3 regions of the Methylobacterium sp. WCS2018Hpa-22 genome follow, and region 2 is predicted to be linked to each of the others. Evidence: riboswitches for the same ligand, from Rfam matches in the RefSeq annotation. Region 2 holds a riboswitch; each other region holds the start of a gene.
What was found. A riboswitch is a leader RNA that binds a small molecule or an ion and turns the genes downstream of it on or off. The one in region 2 is predicted to bind cobalamin.
Positions count from the first base shown of each region.

Region 1: linked by a shared signal. The riboswitch ahead of RQI43_RS02250 (TonB-dependent siderophore receptor) and the one ahead of RQI43_RS14750 (TonB-dependent receptor) in region 2 are both predicted to bind cobalamin.
Region 3: linked by a shared signal. The riboswitch ahead of RQI43_RS02345 (TonB-dependent siderophore receptor) and the one ahead of RQI43_RS14750 (TonB-dependent receptor) in region 2 are both predicted to bind cobalamin.

Region 1 is NZ_JAVTJA010000001.1:473,738-478,454, reverse strand. Features, by position in the region: gene RQI43_RS02255 (heparan-alpha-glucosaminide N-acetyltransferase domain-containing protein) at 1-610, opposite strand, end outside; gene RQI43_RS02250 (TonB-dependent siderophore receptor) at 610-2,718, opposite strand; cobalamin riboswitch at 2,828-3,027, opposite strand; gene RQI43_RS02245 (AAA family ATPase) at 3,124-3,618, opposite strand; gene RQI43_RS02240 (DUF6925 family protein) at 3,669-4,631, opposite strand; gene RQI43_RS02235 (ABC transporter ATP-binding protein) at 4,606-4,717, opposite strand, start outside.
Region 2 is NZ_JAVTJA010000010.1:86,520-91,236, forward strand. Features, by position in the region: gene RQI43_RS14750 (TonB-dependent receptor) at 1-2,121, opposite strand, end outside; cobalamin riboswitch at 2,231-2,431, opposite strand; gene RQI43_RS14755 (catalase family protein) at 2,515-3,618, opposite strand; gene RQI43_RS14760 (glucan biosynthesis protein) at 3,786-4,717, opposite strand, start outside.
Region 3 is NZ_JAVTJA010000001.1:496,359-501,075, reverse strand. Features, by position in the region: gene RQI43_RS02350 (ABC transporter ATP-binding protein) at 1-507, opposite strand, end outside; gene RQI43_RS02345 (TonB-dependent siderophore receptor) at 507-2,669, opposite strand; cobalamin riboswitch at 2,852-3,062, opposite strand; gene RQI43_RS02340 (GlxA family transcriptional regulator) at 3,372-4,346, opposite strand; gene RQI43_RS02335 (SDR family oxidoreductase) at 4,466-4,717, shown strand, end outside.

The sequences.
Region 1 (4,717 bases), on a different contig from region 2:
AGGTCGTCTTTGCGACCAGCCCGAACGGCAGCGCAATGACGTCGCGCTGGTGCAGCATCGCCCAGAGCGGGAAGAATTGTTGGTCAGGCTGGAATTGTATCGGATCGAGGAGGTTGTGGCAGCAGACGACCAGCAGCCCGACCGCGAATAGAACCGGACGAGGCAGGCCGATCAGGGCCGCGAGGACGATCATGCAGACGCCGATGCACCAGATGACCTGCAGCCAGAGCATCGGACTGGCCACGCCCCAGTACAGTTCCGAGAGGTAGAGGACCTCCAGCGCCATCAGCACGAGCCCACGCTTCAGCAGGTAGGCCCGTGTCTCCGCCAGCGTATGCCTGGTGCCGAACAGGTACGCAGCGACGCCGGTCAACGCGATGAAGATGGGTGCGCACAGGCTGACGAGGAGGCGGGCCAGGGCCACGGCCGGCAGGGCAGTCAGGGCGTCGACCGGGTCGGCCACGGGCACGTGCAGGAACCAGGTCTCGCGTAGGTGATCGAGGAGCATGAGCACCATCACCAGCCCGCGCAGGGCATCGATGGAGGCGATCCGGCCGGACAGGATCGATAGACTGGTCGATGCCTCCGGCGGCTCCGGACGCTCGACCATCAGAACTGTGCCGTCATGCTGACGGTGACGCGTCGCGGCTCGCCGACGCCGACCCAGAAGGTGTTGTAGGAGCGCTCGTAGTAGGTCTCGTCGAAGATGTTTTCGACGTTGAGCCCGAACCGAAGGTTCTCGTAGCGGTAGTAGGCCAGCGCGTCCGTCAGGATGTAGCCGGGCAGCTGGAAGCTCTCGACCCCGCTGTCGCCGAGGCGCGAACCGACGGCCCGGAACCCGCCGCCGATCCCGAAGCCCTTCCAGTCGCCGGTCTGGACTTCGTAGATGCCGAGCAGGGAACCGCTGTGCCGCGGGATGTTGAGGAGGGGCGACCCGGGACGCAGCACCTCGTCGCGGGTGACCGCCGCGTCGATGAAGGCGTATCCGCCGATGACCCGGAACTCCGGGGTGACCTGCCCTACGAAGCTGACGTCGAAGCCCTGGCTGCGCACGGCCCCGGCGGCGATCTGGAAGAAGAAGTCCGCCGGATCGGTGGTGAGCACGTTCTCCTTCTCGATGTGGAAGGCGGCGGCCGTCACGCTGAGGCCGTCGAACAGGTCGAGCTTAGCCCCGACCTCGTAGGCGAACCCGGTCTCCGGAGCGAAGGGCCGCGTCGCGCTGTCGAAGCCAGTGTTAGGGCGGAACGAGGCGGCGACATTGCCGTAGAGCGCCAGGAACGACAGCGGCTGGTAGACGAGGCCGGCTCGCGGCGAGAAGCCGGTGCGGTCCTGCTCGGTCCGTTCGTTCGCGACCTTGTCCCGGAAGGTCTGGTTGTAGAAGTCGGTGCGGTTGCCCAGCAGCAGCTTCCATTCCGGGCTCAGGGCGATCTGGTCCTGAAGGTAGACCGCCGTGTTGCCGACGTTCTCGCTGGCGCTGTAGCGGCGCGTGAAAGGGGGCTTGGCCTGCCCGTAGACGGGGTTGAACAGGTCGATGGCGAAGGGGTCGACGCGAGGGGTCGAGCGCTGGAGGTTCTCGGTGCTGTTGTAGCGCTCGTGCTCCAGGCCGAGCAGCAGGGTATGGGCGATGGGCCCGGTCTCGAAGCGCCCGACGAGTTCGGCCTGGCCGATGGCGACGCCCCAGGTGAAGTCGTGCTGGCGGAACTCGCGCAGCAGCGTGCGCCCGTCGTCGAGGATCCCGGTCGCGCCGGTCTGCAGGCCGGTGAGGCTACCGGTGTTAAGATGGGTGGCGACCCGCAAATGCCAGTCGGTGTTGAAGGCGTGCTCCAACCGCACCTGCAGCAGCGCGCTCTCGGACACGGAATCGTCGCCCGGCTCGCCGAAGAAGCGCGAGCGCGGGACGAGGCCGAGGCGATTGTTCACCGCGACGGTGCCCCGGTCGAAGGTCTGGCGGTTGCGCAGGTACTGCGCCTCGAACGTGATCTTGGTATCGGGCGTGACCTGCCAGCTCACCACCGGCGCCAGGAGCACGCGGTCGCCGTCGACGTAATCGCGAAAGCTGTCCTGGCGGGCGAGCGCGCCGTTGAAGCGATAGAGCACGCTACCGTCCTCGCTCAGCGCACCGCCGGCATCGACCGTGGTGCGGGCGGTGCCGAAGCTGCCGAACAGAGTGCCCATCTCGACGAAGGGTCGCGCTACGGGCTGCTTGGTGAGGATATTCACGGTCCCGCCCGGATCGCTGCGGCCATAGAGGGCGCCGGCCGGGCCCTTCAGGACCTCGATGGACTGGACGTTCTGGGTGTCGGGCGCGCCGTTGTAGCCGCGGGCGATGTTGAACCCATTCTGGAAAATGTCCTGGGTTGCGAAGCCGCGCACCGAGTACAGGGCGAGGTTCTGGGCGCCAAAATCGTTCTGCTTGCCGACGCCGGGCACGTAGTCGAGGGCGCGCTCGACCCGGGTCGCAGCGGTGTCGACCAGGACCTCTCGGGGCACAACGTCGACGTGCTGCGGCAGGTCGCGGCGCGGCGTCACCGTCTTAGTGCCGCTGTAGAGGTCCGGCATCCGGTAGGTCGGCGCGGCGGTGAAGGCCCCCTCGACCGAGAGCGCGTCGAGCACCACGGCGGTCTCGCCCGAGGGCGCCCCCTGGGCTGCGACGACGGTGGGGATCGCGCAGGACAGGGCCAGCACGGACATCAGCGGGATGGACGGTGAACGGGACACGTTGATGGGCCTCGGGCGACGGCAGTGGCACGTCACCGCGAACGAGGCCGAACCACGCGCAACGCGCATGCTTCCGCACCCGCCGGGGCACCCCGCCCAGCGTGTCTCGCGTGTGACCACGACTGACGGCAGGTCTCCTGGCTCGCGGGTCACTGCCCTTCACCGTCTTCCCGAGCGAGGCCGCTCAGTGACGTCGGTGGCGAAGGGCTCGCCGCTTACAGTTGCGGGGGCAGCCACGGCGTTGGGGCTGCCCCCGCACCGCGTTCCCTTTTGATCCTCCGGGGAGGAACCGTCACGGCCGAGGTACCATGCCGACGCCCATGTCCGTCAACGGACCAAGTGCAATGCACGAGGGGTTATGCCCTGCCGGCAACACTCGGGAAGACGGATCGCTCACTTCGTCCGTCAGCTCAGGACCTCGACCTGCTCCGGCGGCAAGCTACGCCACCAAGCGTCCGGGGATTGGAAAACCTCGTAGGTGAACCGGAGGACCTCATCCGGCTGGCGATGCGACGGGTCCACCCGACCACGCTCCGCGTTGCGGGCTTTCAGGACCTCCCACGGCACGTCGAACACTTTCCACTCCACGGTGAGCCCGTGTCGGGCGACGATCCCAAGCTCGCGCTCGAACACGGGTCTGGTGAGATGTGTGTCCGCCATCACCACGCTGAAGCCGTTCGTCAGGGCGACATCAAGGGCTGCTTCCTTGACCCGGTGCAGGAGGTCCCGGGCCGCATCGTCATGTGAGCCCTGCCTGAGTTCCCAGTAGACCTGCCGGTGCGGCGGCCAGAGCGTCTGCCGGAAGTCGTCGAGGGTGAGGTGGACCCAGCCGTCGAGAGGTCCGAAGCGGCGAGCGTAGGTCGTCTTCCCCGCGCCCGGGCAGCCGATCAAGCCGATCACCCTCTGGGGTGCCCCCGGACGATTCCTGCCGGCCACCGTCCGGGTCACGGTCAGGCCGCCGCCTCTGCATCCTCGTCGTCGCCTGCTGTGGCCTCGATGATCTCGCCCCGCAGGTAACGAGCCTGGGCCTCGGCGACCCGGCGTGCGCCCTGGGCGTGGCGGGTCGACACCGTGCGGCCGGGCGCCTCGGGCCCGCCGTGCTTGATCGCCACGAGTTCCGGATCACCCCAATGGTCGAGCATCTCCTGGAACGCTTCGTAGCGTCCGGCGTCGAAGGCGATGCGTTCGCCCATCATGTCCTTGTAGGGGTGTGCCGGGTGCAGGCCGGCGCAGGGGACCCAGCCCGCCGGGATCGGGGTCGTGGCGGCATGGGTCCGACCGCTGCGCAGGAGCTTCGGCAGCACGTGCGTGTGCGGACCCTCGGGGCTGGTGCCGCCGGACCCGGGGATCGGGGCATAGACCTCGACGCGTCCGACCCGCGCCAGGAACACCCGGTGCGGGCTCATGGCGACGAGGTGCGGCCCGATGGGGTTGGCGTGGTCGAACAACGGCATGCCGACGCCGGCCCGCAGCCGCTCGACGGCCTCCGGATCGCGCACCCGCACACAGGCATCCACGGCGAGCAGGCCGAGGCCGAGGTCAAACAGGATGCCGTCGCGATCCTCGACCCGGGCGGCGTTCCGGTCGGGCCCGAGTTCCGTCACCACGGTCCTCCGGTTCATCGTGCATGTCGCTTCCGGCAGGCAAAGCGCGACCGCGTGGTTCCAGCCCGAGGCGACCGCGGTCTCATAGGCGATTGGCCTCAGGTCGGAACTCGGGGTCAGGGCGATGGCCCCGCGCGCGGTCGCAAGTCCCAGGCGATCGTCAGGGAGGGCCAGGACAGGCTCGTCCGGATCGCGCATGAACTCCGCGATGGCACCGAAGCTGCCGAGGCTCCAGGCCGTGCCCGGATCGGCCAATGCCTCGCGCAGGAGGGCTACGACAGCATCAGGGCTGGTGGGGGAAGGCTGCATCGATGTCCTCCGTATGTGGCCCTGAACGGCTCCAGGGCAGGATATAGTCGGTTCCGTCCGGTCCGGCCCCACGGCACGCCGTGACA
Region 2 (4,717 bases):
CCGCACCGCCATCGGCTCCACCGGATGCAGATGCGTGTCGGCCACGCCGCCGGCCGGTTCCCCCCGCAGCCGCGACTCGTAGAAGTAGTCGATCTGGCTCGCCTTGACGTTGAGCAGGTTGAGGATGTCGAGCTGCACCGTGACGCCGTTCTCGAAGTTGTAGCCGATGCGGCCATTCACCAGCGTGGTCGGCTTCGAGCGGACGGAATTGTCCTCGATGAGCGGGCGCGGCCCGAAATAGCGAAGCCGCATCGTGCCGAACCAGCCGAGCGCCTCACCGAGGGTAAAGCCGGCCGCCGCGATGGCGGTGGGGGCGGCGGGAATGCGGCTCCCCGCTGGGTCGCGATCGGCGAAGCGCGCATGGGTGACGGTGAGGTCGGCATCGAGAGCGAGCCAGGGCGTGACCGCGTAGTGGTTGGTCCACTCGATGCCGGTGCGCCGGCTCGGGCGGCTCGGCTCGGTGGTGCCGGCATCGCCCACGAACAGGTTCTCGGAATCGAAATCGAGCTGGAACAGCGTCACGGTCGATTCGAGACCGGCGATGGAGCGGTTGCGCAAGCCCACCTCCGAGCCCACCGAGCGCACCAGCAGGGGCACCCGGTCGAGGGGGAACAGAGGGTTGCCCGGATCGACCGTGATGGTCGCGCCCCGCGCGTCGTTGGAATGGAAGCCCTCGCCGTAATTCACGAACAATTCGGTCTCGGCCCAGGGGCCGAACACGACGCCGAGCTTAGGGCTGACGATGCCGTCCCGCGCATGGCCTGAGTTCAACGGATTGTTCGATCTCACGGTGGCGTCGTAGGCATCGGCGCGGAGGCCGACGCTGGTGCGCAGCCACTCGGTCCAACGCAGGCGGTTCTCAAAGTAGAGGGCAGCGCTGCCCTCCTGCACGCGGTCGTCGCGCACGGTGGAGAGGGAGGTGCGCGCCCGCGTGTTGAACAGTCCCACATGGATGTCGTCGAACCGCGCCTGCACGCCGATTTCGTTCTCCATGGGCAGGCCGAACAGCTCACCCTTGAACACCCTGGCGATCTCGCCGCCGGCGACGGTGCGGCTGTCGAGCTGGCGGAACTGGTCGCCGTTGACCGGGTCGTTGAGGAAATAGGTGAAGTTGTTGAACAGGTTGAGGTTTGAGCGGATGACGTAGGCGCTGGCGCGGGTGACGCCGCCGTCGTCCGACCGGCTCCAGCGGCCCGACAGGGAGAAGCGGCTGGCATCGCCGCCATCGCTCGGATCGAGAGTGCCGAAGCGGCCGATCACGCCTTCGGAAATGGCCCGCTGCGGAACCTGGTTCGTCGCCGTCCAGCGGTTGGAATAGGCCATGCCGGTGAGGGAGAACCCGTCGAGGGCGGTGCCCTGGCTGTAGCGCAGCACGCCGTTGAGCTTGCGGATGTCGTCCGGCACCACCCATGGGCCGTCATAGACCTGAGCCTCGCCAGCGGCGAGGAGCGTCCCCTCCCCGAGGGGTGCGGAGGCGATGGTGAGCGCCCGCTTGTAGCCGAAGCTCCCGAGGGAGGTGAGCGCGAGAGGGCGGGGCACCGCGTCGATCGTGTCGATCCGCACCGATCCGGCGGAGGCGAAATCCCCGTCACGGGCGAAATACGGGCCCTTGTGGAACTCCACCGCGCCGACGAGTTCGGGAATGAGGAAGTTGATGTCGGCATAGCCCTGGCCGTGGCCATGGGTGCGCATGTTGGCCGGCATGCCGTCGATGGTGATGGCGATGTCCGTGCCGTGGTCGAGGTTGAAGCCGCGCAGGAAGTACTGGTTGGCTTTTCCTTCGCCGGAATGCTGCGTGACGATGAGGCCGGGCACGGCTTCCAGCACCTCGCCGGGGCGGGTCACCGGGCGATCGTTGAGGGCCCTGCCGGTGATGACGCCCGAACTCGACGTCAGCGCGGGAGCGGACAGGGCGCCGAACGCCTCGGCCCCGCCGGTTCCACCAGTGGCCCCGCCGAGACCGGGACCGGCCGCTGCAGGGGGCGGGCGCATGTCGGCGGCCACGGAGAGTTCGTTGAGGGTCGCCTCGGCGGTGGTTGCCGTCCCGGACTGAGCAAGAACCGGCGAGGCGGATGCCAGGAATCCGAGGGCGAGGAGTGGGGGAACGAGACGGGCGGACACAGGCGGAGACCTCGGGCAACGGCAGTGGCACGTCACCGCGAACGAAGCCGATCCCTACGCGAGCGCAGGCCCCGACACCCCACCAGGACACCCCGCCCGATGCGTTTCGCGTGTGACCACGACTGACGGCAGGTCTCCTGGCTCGCGGGTCGACGCCCTCTCATCGTCTTCCCAGGCCCGAAGACCCAGTGACGTGTTGATGATGGGCTCGCCGCTTACAGTTGCGGGGGCAGCCGCGGCATCGGACAAAACGTCCTCACCGCGTTCCCTTTTGATCCCCCGAAGAGGAACCGTCAGTCTCAGGCTAGGTCGGCCGCGACGAGAGGGTCAATTGCGAGATGATCCCGCACCGATCATCGCCGCTGCCCTGTCGCATTGCAGCAACGTCCGGCGTCAATCCGGTAGAGCGTCGAGGTTCTTCGGCTCCTCGATGCGGCGGCCGTTCTTCTCGGCCCGGAAGCGCTTGCCCATCTCGTAGGCCGATTTGCGCATGCGCATGATCCCGCCGAGCGGCCGGTGCGCGGCCAGCCCGTGCCAGGGGCTGAACGACAATCCGTCATCGACATAGGCGGCGCGGGCCTCGCTCCAGCTTGCCTGCGGCGCGGCGGTGAGGGTGGCGATGGTACGGTAGGGGCTCGCGGTCTCAGGCCAGACCACGGAGGCGTCCTCCACCGGCATGTCGTCGAGGTTCAGGCACAGCTGTGCACGCAATTCCCAGGTGCCGCCGTGGATGCTGAAATGCGCCATCACCGCCTCGCGGATTGCGTTGGCGGCACTCGTGTCGTCGAGCGGCTTGTTCGCCAGCGCCCTCATTTCGGGAGAGACCGGGACGAGGGAGATCTTGGCGATGTGATCGCCGAAGCGCAGCGGGACCTGACTATAGAAACTGTCGCCGAGGAGATGCGTCTCGGGCTGCCCACCGAGGATCGCCAGGGTCGGGCTCGGCGAACCGGTGGTCGCGACGACTGCGCTCTGCACGCCCCGAAGCGCCGCCGAAGCAGCCTTCTTGAGCCCTTCCGCCCGGTCCGTGGTCTTGGCGAGGAGCTTCAGCGTCGCGAGGAACGGCTTCGGTCCCGGCGCCGAGAAGGCCGGCCCGTTGACGAGCACGAAATCCTGCGTGGCATCCCCTTCCGATCCTTCGAGACGCTCTCCCTCGACACCGAGGACCTTGATCGCCACGCCGCGCGGGGTGGAGACGCTGTCGTCCAGGATGTCGCCCGGAATGGTCGAGAAGCGCATCACCACGGGGTAGCGCCCCGGCTTCGCGAACAGGCCCTGCGCCAGTTCAGGGGACAGGTCGGGCGCCACCTCCAACTCGGCCCTCAAGGCGCCATGCGCCTTGGCATGGACGCTGCGGATGGCATGGCCGCCATGGGCGAGGGTCGTCTCGCTGATGGAGCGCATGGTCTCGTTCAGGGCCCGGCTGGTCTCGGCCTCGTCGGGTTCAAGGGTCTCGATGGAGGGCGTGTAGCGCAGGTAGTCGGTCTCGATGGCCAAGGGTGCTGCTCCGGGGGAAGGCGGATTCCGCGCGCCGAGGCGTTTCGACGGCCTCCGGGGAACCGGGCGGCTCCGCAACCTGATGGTGTTCCAGCTTAGGAATCCCTGGCCCCTCCTCCCGTTCCGATCCCTGCGGCATCTCGCCAAGTCGTGAAAGCGCCCGGCGATCAGGCGGCGTTGTCCCAGGTCTCGCTGATCGGACGCCCGCCGCGCACGAGACGCGCGCGCAGGACGACGTCACCGGGTGGCAGCGGCGTCGGCGGGCGCCATTCTACGTAGAGACGCCAGCCACCCGTCTGGGGCACCCGTTCCACCACCGGATCGACCATGGTGCCGGCACTGGCCGAGACCTCGGCCGCGATGTCACCGTCTGGGCCGGTGGGCAGGCCCGGCCCTTCGAAATCGATGACGTAGAGGCGCCGCTCCGGACTCGGCGGCGTGGTCGGCCGCAGGCGCTCGGCCGAACCGAAGCGGGTGGAGACCACCCGGGCGAGCGCGCGGAGCACAGCGGTGTCCGGTTCGGCCCCGACGGTCGAGAGCGTGTAGGCAAGGTCGAGGGTGCTCCCCGCCATGACGGGCGCGGCCGGCACGAAGGCGGCGACAATGTTGTCCATGTACTCCTCGCGGGACGGGATTTCGAAGAGCTGCACCGCCCCGGCGCCGAACCCCGCCTGGGGTGTGACCCAGAGGCCGGGCCGCGCCTCGTGACGGGCCTGGACATCAAAATAGGCGGCAAAGTTTCGTTCGCGCTGGAACAGTCCGAACCCGTCGGGGGGATCGGTGCGGAAAGCCGAGATCTGCGGCTCACGCCGTCCATTGCTCAGGGGGCGCCACAGGCGATCGTCCTTGGTCGCCACCACGAGCCCGTCCGAATCGTGAACCTGGGGCCTGAAATCGTCGAACGGCTCGGCTCCGCGCGCGCCCGGACCGTTCGCGCCATGCAGGAACATGCTGGTGAGTGGCGCGAGGCCGAGACGCGGGATCGCGGCGCGGGGATGCAGCGAGGCGGTGACGACCATTCGCGAGGTCTCGCCGGGTTCGACCACGAAGCGGTAGGCACCCGTAAGACTCGGTGAATCGAGGAGCGCCAGGATCGTGA
Region 3 (4,717 bases), on a different contig from region 2:
CGGTTCGTCGAGGAGGAGGAGCCGGGCACGGCGCGCGAGTGCCACCGCGATGCCGACCTTCTGGCGCATGCCCTTGGAATAGGAGCCGGCGGGACGGGCGAGGGCAGGCTCGGCGAGGCCGGCCTCCGCGAGGAGCATGCGTGCGTTCGCTTTCGTCAGATCGAGGCCGGCCAGGGTCGTGAAGTAGCGCAGGTTCTCCACCCCGGAGAGGCCGGGATAGAGCGCCACCTGTTCGGGGATGTAGGCCACGTGCCGGCGCGCGCCGACCGGGTCGGCGCCGGCATCGACACCGCAGACCCGGACCGTGCCGGCATCCGCCTTTAGGAAGCCGAGGATCAGGTTGACCGTTGTGGTCTTGCCAGCCCCGTTCGGCCCGAGCAGGGCGAAGACCTCCCCGGGACGGAGCGACAGGTCGAGGCCATCGAGGGCTTGGCGTTCGCCGAAACGCTTGCCCGCCCCCCGGATCTCCAGGACGAAGTCGCCCGAATGGGTCGTGACCTCAGTCATCAGAACCGCACCGAGATCGTGCCGGTGAAGCGCCGGGGCGCGCCGGGATAGACCCGGAACACGCTGTTCGAACTCTCATAGTAAGTGGTGTCGAAGATGTTCTCGACGTTAAGGCCGAAGCGCATGTTCTCGTAGCGGTAATAGGCCAGCGCATCGACAGCGATGTAGGCCGGCAGAGAGAAGCCCGAGCCCGATGCGTCCCCGGCGCGTTCGCCAACCCCGCGCACGCCGCCGCCCAGGCCGAGGCCCTTCCAGGGGCCGGCCTGGACCTCGTGCACAGCGAGCAGGCTGCCCGAGTGGCGCGGGATGTTGATCAGCGGTGCGCCCACCGGCAGCACGTTATCCTTGGTCACCACTGCGTCGGCGTAGACGTAGCCCGCCAGGATCTTGATCTCGGGGGTGATCTGGCCTGCGGCCGTGAGTTCGAAGCCCTGGCTGCGCACGCCGCCCGCCGCCAGCGAGAAGCCGCTGTTGTTGGGGTCGGCCGTCAGCACGTTCTGCCGCTCGATGCGGAAGGCCGCCGCCGTCAGGCCGAGGGCGCCTCCGAACAGATCGAGCTTGGCACCCACCTCGTAGCCGATGCCAGTCTCGGGCTCGAACGGCTCCGCGCGGGCCACCGCGAAGGCATCGGGGCCGATATTGGGCCGGAAGCTGGTGCCGACATTGGTGTAGAGCGAAAGCTCAGGCAGGGGCTGGTAGACGAGCCCGGCACGCGGCGTGGCCGCCACCCGCGATTGCTCTGACTGGGTCGAGTTCGTTCGCTCGCGAAAAGATTGCTCGAAGAAATCGAACCGGGCCCCGAGGAGCGCCTTCCACTCGGGGCTGAGCGCGATCTGGTCCTGGACATAGAGGGCGGTGTTGGTGACTCGTTCCAAGTTGTTGCGCCGGATCGTGAGCGGCGGCAGGGCCTGGCCGTAGCGGGGATCGTAAATGTCGAGGCTGTAGGGGCTCTGGCGGAAGTTCGAGCGATCATAGACCACGCGGCTATCCGTGCTCTCCCGCTCGAAGCCGAGAAGCAGGGTATGACCGAGATCACCGGTGGCGAAGCGCCCCACCACCTCGGCCTGACCGATGGCGGTATCCCAGCGGTAATCGCGGAAGTTCCGGTCGCGCAGGACGGTGCGATTGTCCGCGGCGAGGCCACGGACCTCCGCCGATTCCCCGACCAGCGAGCCGGTGTTGAAGTGGGTGGCGAGGCGCATCTGCCAATCGGCGTTGAAGCGATGCTCGACCCGCACCTGCATCGTGTCCGAGCTCTGATACGTGCTCTGCCCCGGCTCGCCGAGGAAGCGGGAAATCGGCAGGAAGCCGAGTTGGCGGTTGATCGCAATCACACCCCGGTCGACCACGACGCGATTGCGCAGGAACTCGGTCTCGACGGTGATTTTCGTGTCCGGCGTGACCTGCCAGCTCACGACGGGAGCGACGAGGAGCCGGTCGCTGTCGACAAAATCGCGAAAGCTGTTCTGGCGTCCGCCCGCAAAGTTAAATCGGTAGAGCAGCGTGCCGTCCTCGTTGAGCGCGCCACCGGCATCGACCGTGTCGCGGAACTGCTCGAAAGAACCCCAGAGACCGCCCATCTCGACGAAGCGCTCAGCGGTCGGCTGTTTGGTGACGAAGTTGACGAGGCCACCTGGGTCACTGCGCCCAAACAGGCCGCCACCGGGGCCCTTGAGCACCTCGATGCGCTCGACGTTCTGGGTGTCAGGCGGCGGCGGCGAGCCTCGGTTGATCGGGAAGCCGTTACGGTAGAGTTCCGAGGTAGTCGTGCCACGGATGGCGTAGCTGAACACCGTCAGGCCGCCAAAATTGTTCTGCTGGGCGACGCCGGGCGTATAGTTGAAGACCCGGTCGACGCGGGTGGCGGCGAGATCTGTGATGACCTCGCGCGGCGCAACGGTGACGATCTGGGGCACGTCGCGCTGGGGCGTGTCGGTCTTCGTGCTGCTCACCGCCCGGTCGGCCCGGTAGCCCGGGGTCGGACCGATCAGGCCTATCCCCGGGGAGGGGCCAGCACCAGCGACCACTGGAGCGCTCCCGCCAGTAGCCTCCACGGAGAGTTCCTCCAGCGTGACGGCCTCCTGCGCCCGGGCCTCCAGTGCAGGCGCGCCCGCCGAAAGGATTGCGGCAAGCGCGTAGTGCGATCCTCGACGCCTCGACATCCGACGACGCTTGGCCGGAACGGGCAGGGTCAGGATCGCAACCTTCGAGGTCGCCAGGTTGGGACGAAGGGGCACCGGTGCGCTCAAGGTTGTCGAGCGACGGCCGAGCGGGTGCCCTCGCGGGACCGGCTGCGTCAGTAGCCAAGCCCGCTCATGCGCTCCGCCGGGACACCCCGCCCGAGAGACGTATCGTTGTGCAAGGCAGGTCTCCTGGCTCGCGGGTCGTCGCCCTCGCCTCGGCCTTCCCAGTACGTCGCACCAGTGACCATGGACGGTGAGGGCTCACCGCTAACAGTTGCGGGGGCAGCTTCGGAAGCGCTCCTGCGAGCACCCCGAATTCCCTCTTAGCCCGCGAGCCGACGACCCGCAGGAACCTTGACGGTCAGACATTCGCCGGGCGCCGCCGCATAGTCAATCGAGGGGGCGTCATTTTCTCGCAACATTGTAACATTGCATCAGTCTGGTCCCGGACCGTTGTCCGTCGCCAGATGGATTGGGACAGTCCGCTCTTTTCAGGTGCGGAGGCTCTGATCCATCGGGGGTGAAAGGTTATGCAGCCTGCGCCTAGTGGCGCAATCGGCCGATGCTCGATGGCCTCCACGATAAGCGCTTATGGACGTCTTCTGGTCGAAAGCAGTCGGACCGCATTCCACCCAACCCGGTCGTAGAGCGGGCTGGCAGGTGTCAACCTAACTCGGCCGCTCATTCCGTTGTCTTTGTTACCTGTAAGCGTGTTTCGGACGGCTCTATGACGCGCGTGCCGCGACGCAAGCTCTGCGGCGTTTGACCGAACATGCGCAGGAAAGCCCGCCGCAACCGATTGCGATCGGTAAAGCCGGTGTCACGGGCAACGACATCCAACGCATGGCGTCCGTCTTCGAGCATACGTTGCGCGGCCTCTAGGCGAAGGCGCTCTACGGCCTTGGCCGGGGACTGTCCGGTCTCCTCGCGAAAGATCCGGCTGAATTGGCGGGGACTTACACTCGCGGCGTCAGCGAGCTCCTCGACAGTCAGCGGATTGGCCAGATGCTCTCGGGCGTATACGAGCGCGCGGCGGACGCGGTCGGAGCGGGGCTGCAGTTCTAAGAGCGCGGAGAACTGGGACTGGCCGCCCGGGCGGCGGTGGTAGACGACGAGCTTGCGCGCCACCATCCGCGACAGGTCCGCGCCGTGATCGTCTTCGATCAGGGCGAGGGTCAGGTCGATGGCCGCGCTCATCCCGGCGGATGTCCAGATGTGTCCATCGGAGACGAAGATGCGGTCGTCGTCGACGCGGACGCGAGGAAACCGAGCCTGCAAGTCCCGGGCATGGGCCCAGTGCGTGGTCGCGGTACGGCCGTCGAGCAATCCCGCCTCGGCCAGGGCGAATGCCCCCGTGCATAGTCCTGCGACGCGTCGGGACGTCTGGCCCGCCTCAGCGATATAGCTGCGCAGGGCAAGCGTGAGGGGGCGGGGAAGCAGCTCGCCGACGACCATCAAGGTGTCCGGCACGAGGGTGAGCGGAACTGTCTCGATCCGGATGCCCAGCGACGACCGGATCGTTCCACCCTGCTCAGACATAACTGTCAGGCGGTAGGCTTCGTATCCGAGTTCCACGTTGGTGAACTCGAAGGCCGATAGCGCGGCCAGTCCCATAACTTGGAACCCGTCCTCAAGAATGAAGCCGACCTCTGGCATCGAAACCACCACCGCTCATGTCCTGAATTGACGCTTTTACGTCATTTCAGACATCGCCGTCCAGCCGTAGTGTCGTGCCGTCGCAAACAGCCAGCGGCGCATGTCGAAGGACCACGACCATGAGTAACAAGCTGGGAACCGTGCTCATCACCGGGGCCTCCTCAGGCATTGGTGCAGTCTACGCCGACCGCTTCGCTGCGCGCGGCCACAATCTCATCCTAGTGGCACGCAACAGGGCGAGGCTCGATGCCGTCGCCGAGACACTGTCGGGTCGCCATGGCATTACGGTCCGAGTCGTCGCGGCCGATCTGGCGGGCGCTGAGGGGCTCCGCGAAGTCGAAGCGATCCTGAAGACCGAGGCCAGCATCACC